DNA from 4 places in the Vibrio sp. C8 genome. Region 3 is predicted to be linked to each of the others. Evidence: predicted binding sites of a transcription regulator. Region 3 holds the regulator's gene; each other region holds the start of a gene.

Region 1 (3,190 bases), on a different contig from region 3:
AGGTATGGTGTCTCCGGGACTGTTTGTCCCGCTTGCGGAACAGCGTCGATTGATCGTCGAGTTGGGAGAGGTCATTCTTGAGCAGGCGTGTGAGTTTATTCGTGATATTCAGTATAAGAGCACCAGTTCTTCTCAAAATAGGCTGAGTATCCACGTGAATCTGTCGACACCTCATTTCCACCATAAGAGTTTGGTGGAAACTTTGGTCAACCTGATAGAGAAATACCAACTGTTACCAGGACAATTGGTACTGGAGTTAACGGAGAGTATCCTGATAGGTACTGAAGATGAGATCGTTGAGCGAATGGAAGCGGTCAAATCTTTAGGGATTCAGCTTGCGTTAGATGATTTTGGCACAGGGTATTCATCGTTTAGCTCACTCTGCAATTTCCCATTGGATATCATAAAATTAGACAAATCTTATATTGATAGTCTAGAGACAAATGATAAAGCGAAATCATTAGTTCGTAATATTATTCATATGTCCCAAGAACTCGGTATGACAACCGTGGCTGAAGGGGTTGAAACCGCTTCTCAGCTTCGTAAACTCAATGTCTGGAACGTAGATGAAATTCAGGGCTATTACTTCTTCAAACCTATGAATAAACAACAAGCTTTAGACAAGTTTGCGATGTAGGTTAATAGAAAAAGTCTCTGACAACAAAAAAGCCAGACAAGAGTCTGGCTTTTACATGACTAAGCTACTGTTAAAGTGCGATGTAGCTTAGTGGCAAAGAAGAACTCAGTGACGCAAGTGTCGCTTGAGTATCAACAAAGTGACTCACGCTGCCTTTCTCAAGCTCAGCCAGAGTGGCCGCTTCGATGTTGTCGAAAGAATCGCCAGCCATTCTCATCTGAATCAAAGCGACTTGCAGTGGCGGCAGGCTTGGGTTAAACGCTGCGTTTTCCGCATATGCGCCCAAATAAGTTTTACCGGACGATGATTTCAATGCCACACCACTTAAATTTTCAGAGTAAGGGGCATAGCTGCTGTTGAGTGCTGCTACGGCCGATTGCATCAGCGGATCTAATTCCTCGCATTTGTAACCGTGGTCGCTTTTGTTCATCAGTACTTGAGTGATACCTAGGTCGGCAGGGCCAAAAGATTCTGGCAAGTAGTATTGCAGAGAGTTGGCATCACGTTTTGGTAACTGAATCATCAAGCTTTTCGAGGTGGTAAGCTCGTTCATGAACTGGCGACAGTGACCGCAAGGACTGTAGTTCACAGTGATATCACTGATGCCTTCCTCACCCTTCATCCAAGCATGACTGATAGCTGCTTGTTCTGCGTGAATGGTTTGTCCCATCTGAACTTTTGAGAATTCCATGTTGCCGCCGAAATAAATGCGGCCAGACAATCCACGAGCTAGAGCTCCAACATAAAATTTCGAAATAGGTACGTAAGCATATGCTGCCGCAAGAGGCAGTAATTCAATACGAAGGTCTGCGTCACTCAATCCTGTAACGGAAAGTAGTTGCTTAAATTGGTCAGGAGATAGAGTAGCGTCAAACTCATCAGCTAATACGATTGGCGATAAAAACTCCGCCAGCGGTCGTTGCATGTCTGCTAATGCCTGTTCAATACGGCCTTTCATAGATATTCCTAATTAATACATTGAGCTTTAGTTTAGGGGAATATACTAGATTTACTGCGATCAAAATCTCATTATCAAATGCAACGTATTACATGTTTACATAATTAGAGTGATGTCACACATATGAGGTTGATAGATAGGAATAAGGCTCAGAATCTACAGCAAATGCTGTCTGAGCCTAATTAAATAGATATGTCAAAGAGTTAGTGAACAAACCAAAGGACAAAAGCAAATAAACTCGGGGCAAGAACAGAGGTTATGACACCGCAAACGACCAGAGCGAGTGAACTAAAAGCCGCATCTTTCTGATCTTTTTCCGCACAAGTCGCTGTGCCGAGGGCGTGGGAGACATTACCCATAGTTAAGCCTCGAGCAATGGGATGTGTGATATTCAGCATGTTATAAATTGGGTACGCCACAATGGCGCCAAAAACGCCAACCAGCAATACCATTATGGCTGCAATTGCTGGCTCTCCACCTAAATTATTTGCCACTTCCATCGCTATCGGTGTGGTGACAGATTTACCCATGAGTGCTGCAATTAAAGCGATATCAACATTCATTGATGCGGCAATGATCCCAGTCGTCAGCATAGAAAGTACGCTTCCGACACCACAGGCAAGCATGATGATTTTCCAGTTTGCACGAATCTGAGGAAGTTGTTCATACAAAGGGTAAGCTAAGGCAACGACGGCGGGTTGAAGCATGTAGTTCACCCATAGGTTGTCTCGCTCGTAAGTCTCATAAGGGATTTTCAGCAACATCAGAGCAGGGATGATTAGACCTATGCTAATCAACAGTGGGTTGGCAAACGGTGAATTTAGCTTGCGAGCGATCCATCTAGAAACAAAGAACACCGCGATAGTGACTAGCAACCACATCATTTGCCTCCTTTTTTCAAAATGCGATCAAGTGAGAAGGCTAGGATCACAAGCACTAATGTAGTACCACCGATGGCACTGGCTAAGATAGACCAAATGTTGTTTATTAGTATGTCGAAATGCACCATAAGACCGACACTGGTCGGGATGAAAAGTAGAACCATATAGCGAATGAATAAGCTTGCACTTGGCTTCACCCAAGATGACGGTAAGAGTCCGCTCGACATGAGGCCAAACAGGATCAGCATGCCAATAATACTGCCAGGAATAGAAATGCCTAACCAAGTTTGAAGATTATTACCTGCCAGCAAGCAGAGAAATATCATTCCCATTGAGACTAGGTATTTAAGTGCGGTTTGAGCCATGAAACGTTGTTGCCATTTATATGTATAGATAAACCTAGGGACATAGCCCCTAGGAAACGAGTTTTGAGACGTATTGATAGACAGATTTTAAAATAGCGATTTTCTTTTCGTCACTCTCATGCTCATGAACTAAGTTTTCTAAATTGAGCATGTAATCTTCAATTCGCGACTCATAAAAATCACGACAGTGATTCGCCCAGCGGCGCTGTTCATTTTCATCCAGTGTCCATGGGAAGTGACGGGCACGATAACGGAATAATAAAGGCTCGATTCTTTTGTCGGCAAAAGTGATGTCCAGTGCTGCCAAATTTTCTGGTGGTGTACTGCGTATAATCTCCATCGACGCTTT
Region 2 (3,190 bases), on a different contig from region 3:
TTGCAAAGAGCGCAGAGGGCCTTTCACTCGCTCTAAAGCATCAATCACCGGAAACGCAAACTGGCTCTCAACAATATCCAAAGGATACTCTTTCATTACCGTAGCAATAATGTTCTCTGACTTGCCACGATTCAGTTGAGAGAGTGCAGTAAGTAACTGCTCACACTCTTCCAGTTGTACTCGCGTTTCCTGCTGTAACTCATCAGTAGGAACGCCGCCTTTCAGCAACTCGCTCACTTTTCCTATGGATACGCCTTTTGCCAGCCATCCTTGAATCTCTTTAATGCTATCGATATTTTCTTGGTTAAATAAACGATGGCCTTTTTCCGTTCTTTGCGGCTGAACCAAATTGTATCGGCGTTGCCAAGCTCTTAGTGTTACGGGCTTAACACCGGTTAATTCTGCTACTTCACGAATAGCGTATAGCTTTTGTTCATAAGCCATAGCGTAACTTTAACTCCTGTGGATATGGGTCCAGATAGCGTTGCTGCATCAGGTAAGAATCTGGATATAACGTCAAATAGTGCTTAATTAGGGTAATTGGCGCGAGCAGCGGCAACATACCCTTTCTATAATCATGAATAACTTCTGAGAGTTCTTTTTTCTGAGACTTATCAAGCGAACGTTTAAAGTAGCCCTGAAGGTGCATCAATACGTTAGTGTGATTCTTTCTGCTGGCTCTGATTTTCAAAGCTTGCATCAAACCTAAACGGTATAGCTCAATAAACTCGTCGGGCGCGTAGTTTGCCACATTTGCCACTAATCTTCCCAGCTCACGATAAGAGGTTGGGTGATGAGCCATTAACGTCAGCTTATAGCGAGAGTGGAATGCCACGACTTTGCCCGCGGTTGGCTCTTTACCCAGCGTCTGATAGAAATCATGCAGGCAGTAAACACGCGTTATAAAGTTTTCCTTTAACACCGCGTCATTGAGCCTTCCGTCTTCTTCCACCGGAAGCCAAGGCATTTTTTCCATCAACATTTGTGTGTAAAGCCCAACACCGCTCTTTTCTGCTTCGTGGGATTTGTACACTTTTACTTTTTCCATACCGCAAGAAGGCGACTTAGCACAGACGATGTAGCCGCACAAATGCATATCTTTTAGTTGATTTATTTTTTGCTCAGAATATTGCAGCAAACCTGCAGTATGGTCTTTGGTTGGATCTTTGGTTTCAACCAGAGAAATACGTTCATCATTGGAAATTAGGCGTATTGGTGGACGAGGCACAGGTAACCCCATCCCAACTTCTGGGCATACGGGAACAAACTCGAAATAGGGCGCAAGCTCTTTATTAACAAATTGACTGGCTTTATGCCCAGAATCAAACCGAACGTTCTGTCCAAGAACACAAGCACTAATGCCCAACAAAATAGGTGAATCAGCCATATCAGCGCCCTCTTCTCTCAAGTTGACAATAACAATTATACAAAAGAAAACTTTGTACAAGTTATAGCACATTTGAAACTAGTTATACAATTTTAAAATTCGTACAAATAAAGCCAACGTTTTCCTGTATCGATTGCTTTATCAGTTTCAACACATTTAGTTATCAACCCTCGTCCGACGCACCACTGTCGCGTTTTTTGTGACCAAAATCGCAAGAAACCCAGCTATTACTCACTAATATTGCCTCAACAGACAAATCCACAGTCAACAGAAATAGTAATTTGATATGCAATACTGTTTAATTGGCTGAACATTTTTGGAGAACAATTATGGCAACCCCACACATTAACGCACAACCTGGTGATTTCGCTGAAACAGTACTAATGCCTGGTGACCCGCTTCGTGCAAAATTCATTGCGGATACTTACCTTGAAGACGTGAAGCAAGTGTGTGACGTACGTAATATGTTCGGTTACACCGGCACATATAAAGGCAAAAAAGTTTCTGTAATGGGTCACGGTATGGGTATTCCATCATGCTGTATCTACGTTCACGAGCTGATTGCTGAATACGGTGTGAAAAACGTAATTCGTGTAGGTAGCTGTGGTGCTGTACGTGACGACGTTAAACTGATGGACGTGGTTATCGGTATGGGCGCATCTACTGACTCTAAAGTTAACCGTATCCGTTTCAGCAACCATGACTTCGCTGCAATCGCTGATTTCGATCTATTAGAAGCGGCTGTTGCTCAAGCTCGTGCTCAAAATGTTTCGGTTAAAGTTGGTAATATTTTCTCTGCAGACCTGTTCTACACTCCTGAGCCAGAAATTTTCGAGAAGATGAAGAAACTTGGCATTCTAGGTGTTGATATGGAAGCTGCAGGTATTTACGGTGTAGCAGCAGATTTGGGCGCTCGCGCTCTGACTATTCTGACCGTGTCTGACCATATTCTACGTGGTGAAAAACTCAGTGCAGAAGATCGTCAAAAATCTTTCCATGAAATGATGCAAGTAGCACTTGAAACAGCTATCACCATGTAATTCAAAATTTACTTTAGGGTTGCCGAGTAGCGCGCTTGGCACCCTTCCAAATTACCGAGGGGGAGATCGTGTCGACCGACCAATTACCTGCGGACGCTGATGGCTTGCAGCTCAACTTTTGTAAAACATTGGCGTGTGACAACTTTGGTTTGAGTGATGCAGAACGGTATGTTTTGCAGCGCGCAAATCCTAAGCGTCCAACGATGGTTTGTCGTGAGTGCGGTGCTTTCCCCCCCTTACTTAATAACAAAGAAGTCCTCAACGAACTAGTTCGTTTACGTCAGCTTCACAGTGACGGCTTACCTGCCTGTCGCAACCTAGAATGTGAAAACGCAGGGCTTTCAGTCCATACACACAAACACCTCTATCATGCCTTTGGCTACAGTGGCGATCGTCAACGCTATCGCTGCAAATCTTGTCACTCTACTTTTGTCGATAAATGGTCTGGTGCGAATAAAAAACTCTTGTTCCAAGAAACCTTATTCGGGTTACTTTTCATGGGTTATTCGGTACGAGAAATCTGCCGTAAACTTAGCATCAACCCGAAAACCTTTTACGATCATATTGAACATATCGCCAGTCGCTGTCGCAGAAAACTCGCGATGATCGACGCGCGTTGGGTTAACCACGCCAGCAGTTTTCAGTTCTCCTCGCACTACATGCCACTGCAACCCAAAAGCAATAATGGCGTGCTTTGGATAGCAACAGGAGAAGCGAACACAGGCTATATTCTTTGCCAGCATGTGAACTATTCGGCAAAAGA
Region 3 (3,190 bases):
TTTGACGAGGCAGTTCCCTACAATCAAATGCCCGGAACATTTACTCCATGGCAAGAGCTTCCAACCAGTACAGACGTACTCTTCTATGAAGGGTTACATGGCGGTGTGGTAGATGGTGAGGTTAATGTGGCGCAGCATGTCGATTTCCTGATTGGCATGGTACCTATTGTTAACCTTGAATGGATTCAAAAGTACGTCCGTGATACTCGCGATCGGGGACACTCGCGCGAAGCCGTGATGGATTCTATCGTCCGCTCAATGGATGACTATCTCAATTACATCACACCACAATTTTCACGCACGCATATTAACTTTCAACGAGTTCCAACTGTAGACACATCCAACCCACTGAATGCCAAAGGCATCCCTAGTCTGGACGAAAGTTTTGTAGTCATTCGCCTACGTGGCATTAAAAATGTCGACTTCCCATATCTACTTGCAATGATCGATGGCTCTTTTATGTCCCGCCATAACACCATTGTGGTTCCGGGAGGAAAAATGAGTTTTGCTATGGAATTAATCGTAAGACCAATCCTACAGCAACTTATTGAAACGGGGAAAATTGGCTAATCGAAACAAGGTTTATGCGTTTAGTTCCGATACCGTGACCATGTGCACATTTTTGCGTAAAAAATCAAGGTATGGACACGATTAAAATCAAGAAAATGTCGCTGAAAAAGGATACTATTCTTAACCGAAACACAAGATAGCTTGCAGCGACCATAAAGTCCTCTTATTCTAGTAAACCTATTTTAAGCTTTGCTAAATAATATGGATAGCAGCAAGCGTACCCTGCAGAGGAAGTGAGATATTATGGTTCTAGGTAAACCTCAAACCGACCCAACATTAGAGTGGTTTCTTTCACATTGTCACATTCATAAGTACCCTTCAAAAAGCACGCTGATTCACGCGGGCGAGAAAGCAGAAACTTTGTACTACATTGTTAAAGGTTCTGTTGCGGTACTGATTAAAGATGAAGAAGGAAAGGAAATGATCCTTTCTTACCTAAACCAAGGTGATTTCATCGGTGAACTTGGCTTGTTTGAAGAAGGTCAAGAGCGTACAGCATGGGTTCGAGCTAAATCTCCATGTGAAGTTGCAGAGATTTCATTTAAGAAGTTCCGCCAGCTTATCCAAGTTAACCCAGATATTTTAATGCGTCTTTCTGGTCAAATGGCTCGTCGTCTACAAGTAACAAGCCAGAAAGTTGGTGACCTTGCGTTCCTAGACGTAACAGGCCGCATTGCACAAACGCTTCTTAACCTAGCGAAACAGCCTGACGCAATGACTCACCCAGACGGCATGCAGATCAAGATTACTCGTCAAGAAATCGGTCAAATCGTTGGCTGTTCTCGTGAGACAGTAGGTCGTATTCTGAAGATGCTTGAAGAGCAGAACCTAATTTCAGCTCACGGTAAGACTATCGTTGTGTACGGAACTCGTTAATAGCTAACGCTATTACACAAAATTCAAAAGCCACCTTCTGGTGGCTTTTCTTTTTGCGGCTCTATTAACGAATGCATAAAGCTCGGTAAGTTATCTCTCTCTACTAAGCAAGAGATTTACTATCGGTACTCTCGAAAATCTTATCTGCAGATGCAGCTACGAAGCCTGTATATAGCTCTCCGTTTGCCATTGGATAACGCTTAGCAAACTCGTAGAAGCCACCAGGTACCGTTTCAGTACCATCACTGAATACTACTGGAACTTTATCTGCCATAGTTGAAGACTGCTCAAGCAGTACTTCTGGTGTTCCTTTCACTTCACCGCCCGATTCATTGATAGTAAAACCTGCGCCACGTAAATGGTCATTCACTTGTTTTACTTCTGTAAATGCCTTGAGCTGGTTTACGTTAACCGTAAAGTGGTTCGCTCCATAACCATGGGCCGCTAACCAAGAAGCGTACTCGCTCTCTTCTGCTAGCAACTGGTAATCAGCAAAGCTAATGTCCCACAAACGACCACCATAAAGGAATGCATCACCTTCGAGCTTAGTTGCATCGACTTGCTCAACCAACTTCGCAACGATCTCTTGTAGCTGTGGTGAACACTCTTCAACTTTCAGTTCACTGATGAATACTTTTGGCTGAAGAGGATCCGGATGTTCAAAGTGTTTTGCAACCAGTTTTTTGCTTTCAAAAACATAGTCACCACAATCTTTGTATCCGAGGGCTAAGAAAGGTTTTGCTAACGTCGCCAAACCTAGCGGCGCAACATTAAATGTGCGCAAAGCAATATGGTCATTGATTAGCGCTTCACCTTCTTCTAACAGGCGATGAACTTTATCTGCAGAAGGGCAAAGGCGAGTGATGTAATCATTCCACAATGATTGAAACAGAACTTCTGGTGTCATATTGCCTCCTTGGCTTCATGAACACGACGTATTGGATTGGAAAAAGAGGTTACATAAAGCAGATTACTACTGTTTATCGAGTTTAAGTCGTTATTGATTTTCAGTTTTAGACAAACAGGCTTCACCTTTCGATGAAGCCTGAATAACTTTGTTATAGCTCAACACCTGGGCTTAGTGTCGCCGGAAGCTCGGTTGCAGAACCTTCCATCGACGCCATTGGGTATGCACAGTAGTCCGCAGCGTAGAATGCACTTGGACGTAAGTTACCCGAAGCACCTGGACCACCAAATGGAGCATCACCACTTGCACCCGTTAGCTGACGGTTACGGTTCACGATACCGGCACGAATATGGTCAACAAAGTATTCCCACTCCGCATCTTCTGTTGTCACTAAGCCAGCAGAGAGACCAAAGCGAGTATCGTTAGCCAGCTCAACCGCTTGCTCTAGAGTTTGGTAGCGCACCAATTGCAGTAGTGGGCCGAAGTACTCTTCATCAGGAAGCTCTGCGATAGCAGTAACATCAACAATACCCGGAGATACAAATGCAGCACCTTTACTTTGCGCTTCAACAAGGCTGTTACCGCCTAAAGATTGTAGGTTGGCTTGGGCATTAAGAATGAAGTCCGCCGCCGCTTTAGAGATTTGAGGCCCCATAAATGGTGCTGGCTCAGCAAATGGCTGATCCATGCGCAGCTTCTTCGTCGCTTCAACTAAGCGAGCAACCAGTTCATCACCTTTCGCACCAACAGGAACGTACAGACGGCGTGCACAAGTACAACGTTGACCAGCACTGATAAATGCAGACTGAATAATGGTGTAAACCGTTGCGTTCAAAT
Region 4 (3,190 bases), on a different contig from region 3:
TGCTGATGAACTCTATGTTGGTGTTGGTAGTGGCGACTTACGTATTAACCAAATCGTCAACCACATCAATGCGCTAGTGAATAAGCCGACCGCGGAAGAAGAAGACAAACTCGTTCTTGAAAAACTCAAGGGAGACGAGTCGAAATCGTCAGCTCCTCATCGTCCGCAAAAAGATGCGGTAGTGGTTGAAGGAGTCGATAACCTGATGACGCACCTTGCGCGTTGTTGTCAGCCGATTCCGGGTGATGAAATCAAAGGTTATATCACTCAAGGTCGGGGGATTTCGGTACACAGAAGCGATTGTGAACAGTTAGAAGAACTGAGTCACCACGCACCTGAACGTATCATTGATACCGTTTGGGGCGCTGGATTTATGGGTTCTTATATCCTGACCTTACGAGTGGAAGCGATGGAGCGTGTAGGCTTGCTGAAAGACATCACTAGTCTGCTGGCAAACGAGAAGGTAAAAGTGCTTACGATGAAGAGTCGTAGTGACTACAAACGCCAAATTGTGACCATGGATTTCGAACTAGAGGTTAACAACATCGAAATTCTGGCTCGCGTGTCTAAGCGAGTAGAACAAGTTAAAGACGTCATGCTTGTTAAACGTCTTGGTTAATTCTATATATCAGATTGAAATTGAAGGTAAGTGGTTCGCCACTTACCTTTTTCTTTTCTATCCCTAATCACCGCTTGCTGGTGGATATTTTTAAGGAAATAGATATGAGTCATCCAATCGAGCAGTTAGTCGACATTATGGCGAAATTGCGTGACCCGGAAACAGGGTGTCCTTGGGATAAGAAGCAGACTTTTGAAAGCGTTGTTCCATACACCATTGAAGAAACCTATGAAGTGGTGGATGCCATTCACAATCAAGATTGGCTCAATTTAAAAGAAGAGCTCGGTGACTTACTGTTTCAGGTGATTTTCTATAGTCAGATGGCTCGGGAACAAGGTTTGTTCGACTTTCGTGAAGTGGTCGAGACGGTGAATGAAAAGCTGACTCGCCGCCATCCTCATGTTTTTTCGGATGCACAATTTGCTGATGAAGCGGAACTGAATGCCAATTGGGAAAAGGAAAAATCCCTTGAAAAAGCCCAAGTAGGCAAAAGCGAGCAAAGTATTCTAGACTCTATACCACAATCGCTGCCAGCGTTATCGAGAGCGAATAAGATTCAAAAAAAATGCGCAAAATACGGTTTCGACTGGGAGACTTTAGGTCCAGTTGTAGACAAAGTGCATGAAGAAATTGAAGAAGTGGTTGCCGAAGCCATCAATGTCGATGTTGATGAAGCGAGAGTTGAAGAGGAACTGGGTGATTTGCTGTTTGCCACGGTGAATTTAGTCCGTCACCTGAAAAAAGATCCTGAAGTTGCTCTAGCCAAAGCTAATCGTAAATTTGTAAGGCGCTTTCAAGGTGTTGAAACTCAAGTGAGAGAGCAGGATAAAACCTTGACGGACTTTTCATTGCAAGAGCTAGATGGCATGTGGGAGCGAGTGAAAAGAAGGGAAAAAGGTCTTGAATAAAGGTCTGAATACGACCTTTTGAGACAAAATTAACTCAATTAAATTACTTTGTTTGCATTCTGCGATAAGGCTATTTGATTTGAAGCAAAAAATTAAAAACTGAGTGTGATAGATTTCACGTTGTGGCGGTAATTGGGTTCTGGTATAGTTTCGTCCCGTCCAGAAGAAATCCATTTCCCTCATTCAACCAATTTCAGGTTAAACATGACGACAAATTATATTTTTGTTACTGGCGGGGTTGTATCCTCACTAGGTAAAGGTATTGCAGCAGCATCGCTTGCGGCTATTTTAGAAGCTCGTGGTCTTAAAGTGACTATGATGAAGCTTGACCCTTACATCAACGTTGATCCAGGCACAATGAGCCCTACTCAACACGGTGAAGTGTTTGTCACGGAAGATGGCGCTGAAACAGACCTTGACCTTGGTCACTACGAACGTTTCATTCGTACTAAGATGACCAAGCGCAATAACTTTACTGCTGGTCGTGTTTATGCTGATGTTTTACGTAAAGAGCGTCGTGGCGATTACCTAGGTGCAACCATTCAGGTTATCCCGCATATCACTAACGCTATCAAAGACCGTGTAATCGCGGGCTCCGAAGGTCACGATGTGGCTATCGTTGAGGTTGGTGGCACTGTTGGTGATATCGAATCTCTACCATTCATGGAAGCGATTCGTCAGTTGGCAATCGAAGTCGGCCGTGAACACGCAATGTTCATGCATTTGACTCTAGTTCCTTACCTTGCTGCGGCAGGTGAAGTGAAAACTAAGCCAACTCAACACTCTGTAAAAGAACTGCTATCTATCGGTATTCAGCCTGACATCCTAGTATGTCGTAGCGACCGTATGATCCCAGCAAACGAGCGTAAGAAGATTGCACTTTTCTGTAACGTTTCTGAGAAAGCAGTAATTTCAATGAAGGACGTAGATTCAATCTACAAGATCCCTCAATTGATCAAGTCGCAAGGCTTGGATGATTTAGTTTGTACTCGTTTTGGTATCAATGCTCCTGAAGCTGATCTATCTGAATGGGAACAAGTTATTTACGAAGAAGCGAACCCAACGGGTGACGTTGTTATCGGTATGGTTGGTAAGTACATTGAACTACCAGACGCTTACAAATCAGTAAACGAAGCACTAAAACATGCTGGCCTAAAAAATCGTTTGAATGTAACGATTAAATATGTAGATTCTCAAGACGTAGAAACTCGTGGTTTCGAAGTTCTGCAAGGTCTTGATGCAATTTTGGTTCCTGGTGGCTTTGGTGACCGTGGTATTGAAGGCAAGATTATGGCTGCTCAATACGCACGTGAAAACAAGGTTCCTTACCTAGGTATCTGTCTAGGTATGCAAGTAGCGCTTATCGAGTACGCTCGTAACGTTGCTGGTATGGAAGGTGCACATTCAACAGAATTTAACAAAAACACTAAGTTCCCTGTGGTAGGTTTGATTACTGAATGGGTAGATAGTGAAGGTAAAGTTGAAGAGCGTACAGAGACTTCTGATCTTGGCGGAACAATGCGCCTAGGTTCTCAGCTATGCCACCTAGAAAAAGGTACTAAAGCTTACCAACTATACGGTAGTGCGACGATCCATGAACGTCACCGTCACCGTTATGAAGTAAACAATAATCTTCGTCCGCAGATTGAAAAAGCTGGCCTAA

Evidence for each region. The regulator CRP, encoded in region 3, controls carbon source genes, mostly activating them, when cyclic AMP is high. The targets are predictions, from matches to a motif close to TGTGANNNNNNTCACA.
Region 1: the regulator CRP is predicted to act here: its motif matches at 1,700-1,715, upstream of cdd (cytidine deaminase).
Region 2: the regulator CRP is predicted to act here: its motif matches at 1,586-1,601, upstream of deoD (purine-nucleoside phosphorylase).
Region 4: the regulator CRP is predicted to act here: its motif matches at 1,632-1,647, upstream of ACRQQK_RS15755 (CTP synthase).

Annotation. Positions count from the first base shown of each region.
Region 1 is NZ_JBPAOE010000008.1:88,308-91,497, reverse strand. It holds gene ACRQQK_RS04995 (EAL domain-containing protein) at 1-637, shown strand, start outside; gene cdd (cytidine deaminase) at 708-1,595, opposite strand; gene ACRQQK_RS04985 (LrgB family protein) at 1,799-2,476, opposite strand; gene ACRQQK_RS04980 (CidA/LrgA family protein) at 2,476-2,841, opposite strand; gene sbcB (exodeoxyribonuclease I) at 2,891-3,190, opposite strand, start outside.
Region 2 is NZ_JBPAOE010000022.1:349,016-352,205, forward strand. It holds gene ACRQQK_RS12910 (MerR family transcriptional regulator) at 1-444, opposite strand, end outside; gene ACRQQK_RS12915 (YbgA family protein) at 434-1,387, opposite strand; gene deoD (purine-nucleoside phosphorylase) at 1,717-2,427, shown strand; gene ACRQQK_RS12925 (transposase) at 2,496-3,190, shown strand, end outside.
Region 3 is NZ_JBPAOE010000033.1:111,531-114,720, forward strand. It holds gene ACRQQK_RS14795 (phosphoribulokinase) at 1-570, shown strand, start outside; gene crp (cAMP-activated global transcriptional regulator CRP) at 814-1,446, shown strand; gene ACRQQK_RS14805 (2-oxoadipate dioxygenase/decarboxylase family protein) at 1,550-2,353, opposite strand; gene astD (succinylglutamate-semialdehyde dehydrogenase) at 2,505-3,190, opposite strand, start outside.
Region 4 is NZ_JBPAOE010000044.1:41,751-44,940, forward strand. It holds gene relA (GTP diphosphokinase) at 1-619, shown strand, start outside; gene mazG (nucleoside triphosphate pyrophosphohydrolase) at 724-1,527, shown strand; gene ACRQQK_RS15755 (CTP synthase) at 1,732-3,190, shown strand, end outside.